DNA from 2 places in the Chromobacterium sp. CCUG 30098 genome. Region 1 is predicted to be linked to the other one. Evidence: riboswitches for the same ligand, from Rfam matches in the RefSeq annotation. Region 1 holds a riboswitch; the other holds the start of a gene.
The links. Region 1 has a riboswitch for thiamine pyrophosphate ahead of QUG03_RS18355 (thiamine ABC transporter substrate-binding protein). Riboswitches for the same ligand answer to the same signal wherever they lie in the genome.
Positions count from the first base shown of each region.

Region 2: it holds a riboswitch for thiamine pyrophosphate, as region 1 does, so the genes downstream of both, thiC (phosphomethylpyrimidine synthase ThiC) here and QUG03_RS18355 (thiamine ABC transporter substrate-binding protein) in region 1, are expected to answer to the same signal.

Region 1 is NZ_JAUCGS010000008.1:238,127-243,601, forward strand. Features, by position in the region: gene QUG03_RS18340 (ABC transporter ATP-binding protein) at 1-781, opposite strand, end outside; gene QUG03_RS18345 (ABC transporter permease) at 774-2,327, opposite strand; gene QUG03_RS18350 (GNAT family N-acetyltransferase) at 2,327-2,875, opposite strand; gene QUG03_RS18355 (thiamine ABC transporter substrate-binding protein) at 2,872-3,888, opposite strand; TPP riboswitch at 3,939-4,033, opposite strand; gene QUG03_RS18360 (DUF1800 domain-containing protein) at 4,183-5,475, shown strand, end outside.
Region 2 is NZ_JAUCGS010000001.1:91,001-96,475, reverse strand. Features, by position in the region: gene QUG03_RS00425 (hypothetical protein) at 1-114, opposite strand, end outside; gene QUG03_RS00420 (5'-methylthioadenosine/S-adenosylhomocysteine nucleosidase) at 147-1,058, shown strand; gene QUG03_RS00415 (DUF2789 domain-containing protein) at 1,055-1,288, opposite strand; gene thiC (phosphomethylpyrimidine synthase ThiC) at 1,404-3,284, opposite strand; TPP riboswitch at 3,403-3,553, opposite strand; gene QUG03_RS00405 (protein-L-isoaspartate O-methyltransferase family protein) at 3,647-4,306, shown strand; gene QUG03_RS00400 (rhodanese-like domain-containing protein) at 4,306-4,629, shown strand; gene QUG03_RS00395 (uracil-DNA glycosylase) at 4,746-5,468, shown strand.

The sequences.
Region 1 (5,475 bases):
ATTCTATCCGCGCCGGCGGCTGCTGCGGCCCCAGCCGCAACGCGTGCCCCGGCACCACGGCGTGCTCCAACACGTTTTCATAGCCGATGAAGCGCGCCAGCCACGCATTCGCCGGCCTGGCCAGCAATTGTCGCGGCGCGGCGCATTGCACGATGCGCCCCTGGTGCAGCACGGCGGCGCGGTGCGCCATCGCGAACGCCTCCTCCCGGTCATGCGTGACCAGGATGGCCGGTATCCCCGACTCCGCCAGCAACTGCGCGAACTCCGCTTGCAGCTGGCCGCGCAAATGCGCGTCCAGGCTGGAAAACGGCTCGTCCAGCAGCAAGAGCCGCGGCCGGGTCACCAGCGCGCGCGCCAGCGCCACCCGCTGCTGCTCGCCGCCGGACAAGGTCCAGACCTTGCGCCGCTGATAGCCGCCCAGCCCCAGCCGCTCCAGCATCGCCGCCGCCGCGCCGGCGGCCTGGGCTCGGGACTGCCCGCGCTCGATCAGGCCGAACATCACATTGCCCGCCACGTCCAGATGCGGAAACAGGGCGAAATCCTGGAACATCAGCGCGAAGCCGCGCCGCTCCGGCGGCAGGCCGGTGATGTCCTCGCCGTCGAAACGAACGGCGCCGCCGTCCAGCGGCAGCAGGCCGGCGATGATTTTCAGCAAGCTGCTTTTGCCGCAGCCGGACGGCCCCAGCAGGGCCAGGGTCTCCCCGGCCGCCACCTGCAGCGATACGCCGTCCGCCGCCACCCGCGCGCCGAAACGCTTTTCAATTGCTCTGAGCTCAAGCACACCCATCTCCTTTCTCCGGTTCGCCCGGCCGCGCCGCGCCGCTTTCGATCACGGCGAAGGCCAGCGTCGCCAGCACCATCAGCAGGCCCGACAACAACATCGCCGCATCCGCGTTGGCCTGGCCGGGCCGGCCCAGCTTCTGATAAATCAAGGTGGTCAGAGTCAGCCACTCCGGCCGGGACAGAAACAAGGTGACCGCGAACTCCCCCACCGCGGTGGCGGCGGCGAAGGCCAGGCCGCGCCGCAGGGCGGGCTGAAGCAAGGGCCAGATCACCCGCCGGAACGCCCGCCAGGGATTGGCGCCCAAGGAGCGCGCCGCCTGCGCCAGCTGTTCCGGCATGCCGTCCAGCGCCGCGCCGGCGGCCTTGGCGACGAAGGGATAGGCCAACAAGACATAGGCCGCCAGCAGCATGCTCAGATCTGCGCTCCAGCGCGGATACAGCAGCAACAGACCAAAGGCCACGCATACCGGCGACACCACAAAGGGCAGAAACGCCAGGGTCCGCAGCCACAGCCAGCGCCCGGCGGCCAGCGCGTGGCACAGGCCCAGCAGGCCGGACAGCAACACGGTCAGCAAGGTGAAGCGCGCCGAATTGAACAAGGCCAGCCGCAGCTCCTCGTCCCATAGCGCGGTCAGGCCGTCGAGCGCGGACAGCGCTTTCCACAGCACCGCCAGCAAGGGCAAGCCGGCGAAGGCCAGCAAGATGGCGAGGGCCGCCGTCAGCCAGGCCCGCTCCGTCCACGTCCGCGCGGGCGCCGGGAGCAGCGGCTCGCAAGGCGTCGGCACGCCCAGCCGCGCCTCCAGCCAGGCGTAGACCGCGGCGACGCCGCCGGCCACCAACAGGCTCAGCAGCGCCAGCGCGCCGGCGTCGGCCAGGTTCAGCTCATACGCCACCAGCGTGTAGATCTCGACTTCCACCGTCGCATAGCGCTGGCCGCCCAGCAGCAAGGCCAGGCCGAAACCGGAGAAGCAATACAGGAAGACCAGACAAAGATTGGGCAACAGCCAGGGCAGCGCCGCCGGCCATTCCACGCGCCAGAACGCGCGCCAGCGGCCGGCGCCCAGGCTGCGGGCCGCGGCCAGCCGGCTGGCCGGCACTTGGGCGAAGCCGTCGGCGGCGGCACGAATCACCAACGGCAGATTGAAGAACAGATTGCCGTACAGCAACAGCCAGGGCGAGTCCTGCAGATTCAGCCCGCTCAAGCCCTGCGGGCCGAACAGCGCCAACACGCCGACGCCGGCGACCAGGGTAGGCATCACGAAGGGCAGCATCAGCAGGCGCAGCGCCAGGCCGCGCCCGGCGAAGCGGAAGCGCGCCAGCGCCCACGCCGCCGGCACGCCTAGCAGCAAGGCCAGCACGCAGGTCGCCCCGCCCTGCAGCAGCGACCACAGCATGCGCCAGCGCAGATAGGAATCGCTCAACAAACCGAAGGACGGCAGCCCGCCGCCCTCCTGCAGCAGCCGCGCCAGCGGCGAGGCGGACATCGCCAGCAAAAACAGCAAGGGAGGCGCCGCCAGCAACAGGCGGCTCCGACGGCTCAACATCAAGACTGCGTTCCCTTCAGCGGCCAACGGGCGGTCAACACATCCTCCACCCCGTCCTCGTCCGCGCTCTGCCCCGCCTTGACGAAGCCCAGTCCGGCGGCCAGCGCTTGCGACGGCAGATTGTCCGGCGCGATGGACAGCACCAACCGCGTCGCGCCGGCCAGGGCCGCCCAGGCGCCCATCGCCAGCACCGCCTCGCGGGCGTAACCCTGGCGGCGGTAATCCGGATAAATCGTATAGCCCAGCTCCACGTCGCCGTAGCCGCCCAGATAAGGATGGCCAGGCAAGGAGTGGAAATTGGCGTGGCCAACCATCGCCATGTCTTCGCGTCGCAACAGCGCCCGCACCGACCACGGCGCATAGGCCGGGTCCTGGGCGATATCGTCCAGGCGCAAGGCCATCAGCGCCTGCTCGTCCAGCCAGGCCGCCGCCAGCGGCGCGCCCAGCCATTCGGCCGCCGTCTCCGGCTCGCCGGCCAGGCAACTGCGCAATACGCGCGGGTCCAGATGCCGCAGCAACAGCCGCGGCGATTCGATATCGGGGATCATTGGCCGCCTTTCAAAACGATCCTGGTCCAGCGCGCCACCCACTGGCGCGAGCGCTCGGCGATCGCCTTGCTGTCCGGGGTGTCGTGCGCGGCCGGCTGTTCGGCGAAACGGTAGACCGGATCCAGGGCCACCTTGTCCATCACCGGATACATCCACATGGTGGTGGTCACGTCTTTCTGCACCGCCTCGGAGCGCAGGAAGGCGATGAACTTCTCGCCCAGCGCCGCTTCCTTGCCGCCCTTGACCAGGGCCGCGCCCTCCACCTGGCGGAACACTCCGCCTTTCAGCGGCAGATTGCCGGTGGGCGCGTCGTTCAGCTTCTGTTTGCTGTAGAACACCTCGGCGGCCGGGCTGGTGGCGTAGCTGACCACCAGCGGCCGGCTGCCACCGTTCTTGGAAAAATCGGTGTAATAGGACTCGCTCCAACCCTTGCTGACCTTGAGCCCGTTGTCGCGCAAACGGCCCCAGAAGGCGAAGGCCTTGTCCTCGCCCATGGCGGCGACGGTGGACAGCATGAAGGCCAGGCCCGGGCTGGAAGTGGCCGGATTCTGCACCACCAGCAGGTTCTTGTAGGCCGGCTTGGTCAAGTCCTCCAGCGTTTTGGGCAGCGCCAGTTGGCGCTGGGCGAACCAGGCCTTGTCGTAATTGAGCGTGACGTAGCCGTAATCTATGCTCACCGCGCCGGGCAGGACGGCCTTGCCGCCCTGGGCCAGCGCCGCCGGCACCGGCGCCAGCACTCCGGCCTGCTGCGCCTTGCCGATCAGGCTGTTGTCGATGCCGAACACCACGTCGGCGATGGGATTGGCCTTGGTCAGGATCAGCTTGTTCAGCATCTCGCCGGCGTCTCCGGCCTTGATAATGGACACCTTGGCGCCGTTCTGTTTTTCAAACTCGGCCAGCAAGGGTTTGGACACCGTGAACGAGCTGTGCGACAGCACGCGCAACTCCGCCGCCGACGCGCTCAGGCTGGCGGCCGCCAGCGCGGCTGCGATCAAAGAGGGAAAACACTTCATGAACATCTCCGTACACAATGACAATTGGCCGGAGCAAGCGGAATGCGGGCCGCGCCCGCGCATCACGCTCCCTCCGCTGGCATGACCCAGATCAGGTTGCAGGGTATTTTCTCAGCCCGCGCCGCGGACACCCCTGGTGACAGCGCGCCAGTATACCGCAGCGGCCGCGCGCTGACAGCCAACACTCTTTAACAGAGTCGGCCGGCGGCTTAACACGCCGACGACAAGCGCCTTCTAAGCTGAATGCATGCCTGCGCCCACGCCGGGCGCCCCGGGAGACCATGTTTGAACCCCATGCCGACCCTATGCCGATCGCTGACGACAGCGGCGTCCGCCATCCCTTACATCGCCAAGACCAGGCGCCTCGCCGCGTCCGCCCTCTTGCTGGCCGCGCTCTGCCTGCCGGCGCTGGCCCAGGCCGGCATCGGCGTCGCCGGCGCGCGCCACTTGCTGTCCCGGACCGGTTTCGGCGCCAACCCGGCGCAAATCGCCGTCTACGCGCCGCTGAACCGCGAAGCCGCGGTGGACCGGTTGCTGGCCAATACCCGCGCCAGCGCCGCCACGCCGCCGCCGGCCTGGGTCGACGAAGCCTTCGAGCGGCCGGGACAACCCAATCTGAGCGAGGACGAGAAGAAAGCGCTGCAAAAGCTGCGCGCCGAGCACGCGGTGGAACTACGCGGCTGGTGGCTGAACGAGATGCGCTACACCTCGTCGCCGCTCAGCGAAAAAATGACTTTGTTCTGGCACAACCACTTCGTCTCCGCGCTGGACAAGGTGCGCTCGCCGCAACTGATGTATCGACAAAACGTCTTGTTGCGCCAATACGCGCTGGGCAATTTCGGCGACATGCTGCACGCCGTCGCCCGCGATCCGGCGATGATGCGCTATCTGGACACCGCCAATAACCGCAAGGGTCAGCCCAATGAGAACTTCGCGCGCGAAGTGATGGAGCTGTTCACCCTGGGCGAAGGCCATTACAGCGAACAGGACATCCGCGAAGCCGCCCGCGCCTTCACCGGCTGGGGGCTGGATCGCGACGAGCGCTTCGTCAAGCGCCCGCGCTTGCACGACGACGGCGACAAGCTGATCTTCGGCCAGCGCGGCGATTTCGACGGCGACGCCGTGCTGGACCTGCTGCTGCAACAGCCGGCCGTCGCCGACTTCATCACCGCCAAGCTGTGGAAGGCCTTCATTTCGCCCCAGCCGGACCCTGCCGCCGTCAAACGGCTGGCCGCCGGCTTCCGCAACAGCCGCTACGAAATCAAGCCCTTGCTGCGCGCGATATTGCTGAGCCCCCAGTTCTGGAACAGCCAGGGCCAGTTGGTGAAGTCGCCGCTGGAGCTGACCCTGGGCACGCTGGTCACCTTCGACCTCAGCCCGCCGGACTGGCGCGCGCTGGCCGGGCTCAACCGCCAACTGGGCCAGGACGTGTTCGCGCCGCCCAACGTCAAAGGCTGGCCGGGCGGCGAAGCCTGGATCAACAGCGCCACCTTGCTGAGCCGCAAACAGTTTCTGGACCGCATCGCCCGCGACGCCGCGCCGGCGCGCAACGCCTTTGCGCTGCCGGACGGCGGCATGAACGAAATG
Region 2 (5,475 bases), on a different contig from region 1:
GCCCGCGCCGGTCTTCGGCGCGGCGACAGCTTCAGTTTCAGGCCGATCAACCCGTTTGGCATTCCGATTCTTGCTGACTTGATGCGCGGTTTCGACGCGAAAACCGTTTATCATGGCGCGATTCCATTTCTATCCGGATTTTCGTCATGAAAGCATTCAAGGTTCAGTTAGTTGGCGCGCTGCTGGCGCTGAGCGCCGCCGTCCACGCCGCCCCCGTTCTGGACGCGGCGCCGCGCACCGCCGTGGTTTCGGCTTTCGGTCCGGAGGAAACCCTGCTGCTGAACCAGGCCGTCGATAAACGCGAATACCGCGTCAACGGCGTGCGTTTCACCACCGCGCAACTGGAAGGCCGGCCGGTGCTGCTGTTCATGAGCGGGGTCAGCATGAGCAATGCGGCGATGAACGCCCAGCTGGCGCTGGACCGCTTCAATGTGAGCCGCATCGTGTTCAGCGGCATCGCCGGCGGCGTGGACGACCGCTTGCGCATCGGCGACGTGGCGGTGCCACGGCGCTGGGGCAATTACGCTGAAGCCATCTACGCGCGAGAAACCGCGCCCGGCCGCTACGCGCCGCCGCCGTACGCGGACCCGGCCGCGCGCGCCCACTACGGCATGATCCACCCACGAGACGTCAAGCTGGCCACCGCCGACGGCGGCAGCGAAACCCGCTTCTGGTTCGAGGTGGACCCGGAACTGCTGCGGCTGGCCAAGAACTTGCCGGCGGACACCCTGCGCGGCTGCGACGTCGCCCAGCGCTGCCTGTCCGCGCCGCCGCGCATCGTCGCCGGCGGCAACGGCCTGTCCGGCCCCATCTTCATGGACAACGCCGGCTACCGCGATTACCTGGCCAAGACTTATCAGGCCCAGGTGGTGGATATGGAAACCGCGGCGGTGGCCCAGGTGGCGCACGCCAACCGCGTGCCCTTCATCGCCTTCCGCAGCCTGTCCGATCTGGCCGGCGGCAGCGAACACGCCAATGAAATGGACACCTTCATGCAAATCGCCGCCGACAATGCCGCCAATACGGTACGGGGGCTGCTGCGCACGTTGAAACCCTAGCCCAGCTGCAACAACACCGCCAGCTCATCCACCTCCTCGCTCCAGTCCGCGTCCTCGGCCAAGGCCTGACGCAGAAAATCCGCCTGCGCCGGCGTCCAGAACGGCGCGTCGGCCAGCACCGCGTTCCGCGGCAAGGGATGGCTGGCGATGAAGGCGCGGATGGCGGCGGGCTCGTCCGCTAGGCCCAACTGGCGGAACAGCCCGGACAGGGAATGTTCGCTGGTGTCCATGACGCTTCTCCTATGAGGGGATGTCTGATGATAGACCCGAATCGCCGCCGCCGCCGCCGACCCTTGCGCCATGAAAAACGGCGGCCGCGGCCGCCGTTTTCTCCTGACTCCGGGCTCACACCTTATCGTAAAGCTTGGAGCCGCCCTTCAGAAACTCCACCGACTTGACCTCCATCCCCCGCGCCAGCGCGTCCTGATCGCTGATGCCCTGCTTGGCCGCGTATTCGCGCACGTCCTGGGTGATCTTCATGCTGCAGAAATGCGGACCGCACATGCTGCAGAAATGCGCGACCTTGGCGCTGTCCTTGGGCAAGGTCTCGTCGTGGAAGGCGCGCGCCTTGTCCGGATCCAGGCCCAGGTTGAACTGGTCTTCCCAGCGGAATTCGAAACGCGCCTTGGACAGCGCGTTGTCGCGGATCTGCGCGCCGGGGTGGCCCTTGGCCAGGTCGGCCGCGTGCGCGGCCAGCTTGTAGGTGATGATGCCTTCCTTGACGTCGTTCTTGTCCGGCAGGCCCAGGTGTTCCTTCTGAGTGACGTAGCACAGCATGGCGGTGCCGTACCAGCCTATCTGCGCCGCGCCTATCGCCGAGGTGATGTGGTCATAGCCGGGCGCGATGTCGGTGGTCAGCGGCCCCAGGGTGTAGAACGGCGCCTCGTGGCACCACTCCAGCTCCTTGTCCATATTCTCCTTGATCAGCTGCATGGGCACGTGGCCGGGGCCCTCTATCATCACCTGCACATCGTGTTTCCAGGCGATGGCGGTCAGCTCGCCCAGCGTCTTCAATTCCGACAGCTGCGCCTCGTCGTTGGCGTCCCAGACGCTGCCCGGCCGCAGGCCGTCGCCCAGGCTGAAGGCCACGTCGTAGGCCTTCATGATTTCGCAGATGTCCTCGAAATGGGTGTAGAGGAAGTTTTCGCGGTGATGGGCCAGACACCATTTGGCCATGATGGAGCCGCCGCGCGACACGATGCCGGTCATGCGGCCGGCGGTCATCGGCACATAGCGCAGCAATACGCCGGCGTGGATGGTGAAGTAATCGACGCCCTGCTCGGCCTGTTCGATCAGCGTATCGCGGAAGATTTCCCAGTTCAGGTCCTCGGCCTTGCCGCCCACTTTTTCCAGCGCCTGGTAAATGGGCACGGTGCCGATAGGCACCGGCGAATTGCGGATGATCCATTCGCGGGTTTCATGGATGTTCTTGCCGGTGGACAAGTCCATGATGGTGTCCGCGCCCCAGCGTATGCCCCAAGTCATCTTATCCACTTCTTCGCTGATCGAAGACGTTACCGCGCTATTGCCGATATTTCCGTTGATTTTGACCAGGAAATTGCGGCCTATGATCATGGGTTCGGATTCGGGGTGATTGATGTTGGCCGGCAGGATGGCGCGGCCGGCGGCGATCTCGGCGCGCACGAACTCCGGCGTGATCTCCTCCGGCAGCGCCGCGCCGTAAGCCTGGCCGGGATGCTGGCGCGTCATCAGTTCCGCCAGCCGGCTGTTCTTGCCGCCGGCTTCGCGCAGCGCGTCCAGGTATTCGCGGCGACGCAGGTTCTCGCGGATGGCGACGAACTCCATTTCCGGCGTGACGACGCCGCGGCGCGCGTAATGCATCTGGCTGACATTGCGGCCCGGCAGCGCGCGCCGCGGCTGGCGCGTCAGGTTGAAACGCAGCTCGGCCAGCTTGGGGTCGGCCTCGCGGGCGCGGCCGTATTCGCTGGACAGGCCGGCCAGCTGCTCACAGTCGCCGCGCTCGGCGATCCAGCCGGCGCGCAGCGGCGGCAGGCCGCTCTGGATGTCGATGCGGGCGTCCGGGTCGGTATACGGGCCGCTGGTGTCGTAAACGGTGATGGGCGGGTTGGCCTCGCCGCCGAACTGGGTGGGCGTGTCGCTTTGGCTGATCTCGCGCATGGGCACGCGGATGTCCGGCCGGCTGCCGGCGACGTGGATCTTACGGGAATTGGGCAAGGGCTGAATGGCGGCGGTGTCCACCACCATGGCTTGATTGGGTGTTGCGGGCGCGTTCATCGGGCGATTCTCCTGGTCGATGAATGGCGCAAGGAGCGGACCGCCGCTTGGGCGGGCTGCGGGCCGGTCCGACAAGACAATGCCGGGCCGAAGGCAGCTGACGCTTCCCTACGCCGGTATTATCCGGGTCAGGTTCCAAGGGTGTTTCTCACCCGCGCAACAATCTTTAACGATTATCCTATCCTTTCAAGGATATGGATCATCTTGCCGACCGTCGCGCAGGACCCCTAGCGATGCTGTGAAGGTACGGCAAATGTGGGATAATCGCAAGTTATCGTCATGACACGCCGCCGCTTTTTTCACTCGGCGGCAAGCCCCTCCGGAGTGAGCTGATGGATTTTGAGAATGCCCGTTTCAACATGGTCGAGCAGCAGATTCGTCCGTGGGACGTACTTGACACGAACGTGCTGGACCTGCTGTTTCACGTGAAACGCGAGCAGTTCGTCGCCGCCGACAAACGCAGCCTGGCCTTTGTCGACACCGAACTGCCGCTGCCCAACGGCAGCTTCATGCTGCAGCCCAAAATGGAAGCGCGCCTGGTTCAGGACGCCGCCATCCAAGCCAAGGACAAGATCCTGGAAATCGGCACCGGCAGCGGCTATCTGACCGCGCTGCTGGCCAAGCAGGGCCAACATGTCTACAGCGTGGAAATCGACCCCGCCCAGCGCGAAGCCGCGGCCGCCAACCTGAAACAGGCCGGCATCGCCAACGTGACCCTGGTGGAAGGCGACGGCGTGCTGGGCCTGCCGCAACAAGCGCCCTTCGACGTGATCGTGGTCGGAGGTTCGCTGCCGGTGGTGCCGCAGGAACTGAAAGACCAGCTGGCCGTGGGCGGCCGTCTGATCATGGTGGCGGGCGATCTGCCGGTGATGACCTGCAAGCTGATCAAGCGCGAAACCGAAGCCAGCTTCAGCGAAACCGGCCTGTTCGAAACCTGTATCGCCCGCCTGGCCAAGGCGGAAGCGGTAGAGCCGGAACGCTTCGCGTTTTGATGGTTCAGGAAATCCGCGCCCGCGATCTGGCGGCGGCGCTGGCCGACACCACCGCGGAACCGCCGGTGCTGCTGGACGTGCGCGAAGCGTGGGAAGTGCAGCTGTGCATGATTCCCGGCTCGCGGCACATCCCGATGAATCTGATTCCGCTGCGCATGAGCGAGCTGCCGGACGCGCCCATCGTGGTGATCTGCCACCACGGCGTGCGCAGCGCGCACGTGGCGCGTTTCCTGCTGGACGCCGGCTTCGAACAGGTGCTGAGCCTGGCCGGCGGCGTGGAAGCCTGGGCCGCGGAAGTGGACCCGCAAATGGCGCGCTACTGACTTAGCCGCCGCGCGCCGTCGTCGCCAGCCGTTCCCGTGGGAACGGCTTTTTCATGGAACGAAACCGGTCTGCCGGATTCCAATCCCCCACACGATAGCAAGAGCCGTAATTTTCCATGCAAGCATTGTCTTACCTGTCTCCCGCCCTGGCCCGCGTTCATCCCGACTGGGAGAAAGTGCTGTCAACGCCGGTTATTCAACAGCAATTGGCCGGCATAGACCGGGAACTGCAAACTCAGCAAGCGCAGGGCAAAATCCTCTTTCCCCCTGCGCCGCTGACTTTCAACGCGCTGACCTTCACCGCGCCGGCCGATGTGCGCGTGGTGATCCTGGGGCAAGACCCCTACCACGGCGACGGCGAGGCGATGGGCTTGTCGTTTTCCGTGCCGCCCGGCGTGCGGGTGCCGCCCAGCCTGCGCAATCTGTACAAGGAGCTGGCCGCGGATCTGGGCTGCGGCGTGCCCAATAGCGGCGACCTGACCCACTGGGCGCAACAAGGCGTGCTGCTGCTCAACAGCGTGTTCACCGTGGAGCGGGACAAGGCCGGCAGCCACGCCAAGCTGGGCTGGCAAATGGTCAGCGACGCGCTGATCGACGCCGTCAACGCGCAAAGCGCCGGCTGCGTGTTTCTGCTGTGGGGCAATTGGGCCAAGACCAAGGCCGAACGCATCGACGCCAGCCGCCACCTGGTGCTGGACGCCGCCCATCCCTCGCCGCTGTCCGCCAGCCGCGGCTTCCACGGCTGCCGCCATTTTTCGCAGGTCAACGCCTGGCTGCTGTCGCGCGGCCGCGGCGCCGTCCAGTGGGGCGCGCCGGCGCCGCAGAACAGCCTGTTCTGAGCAGGAT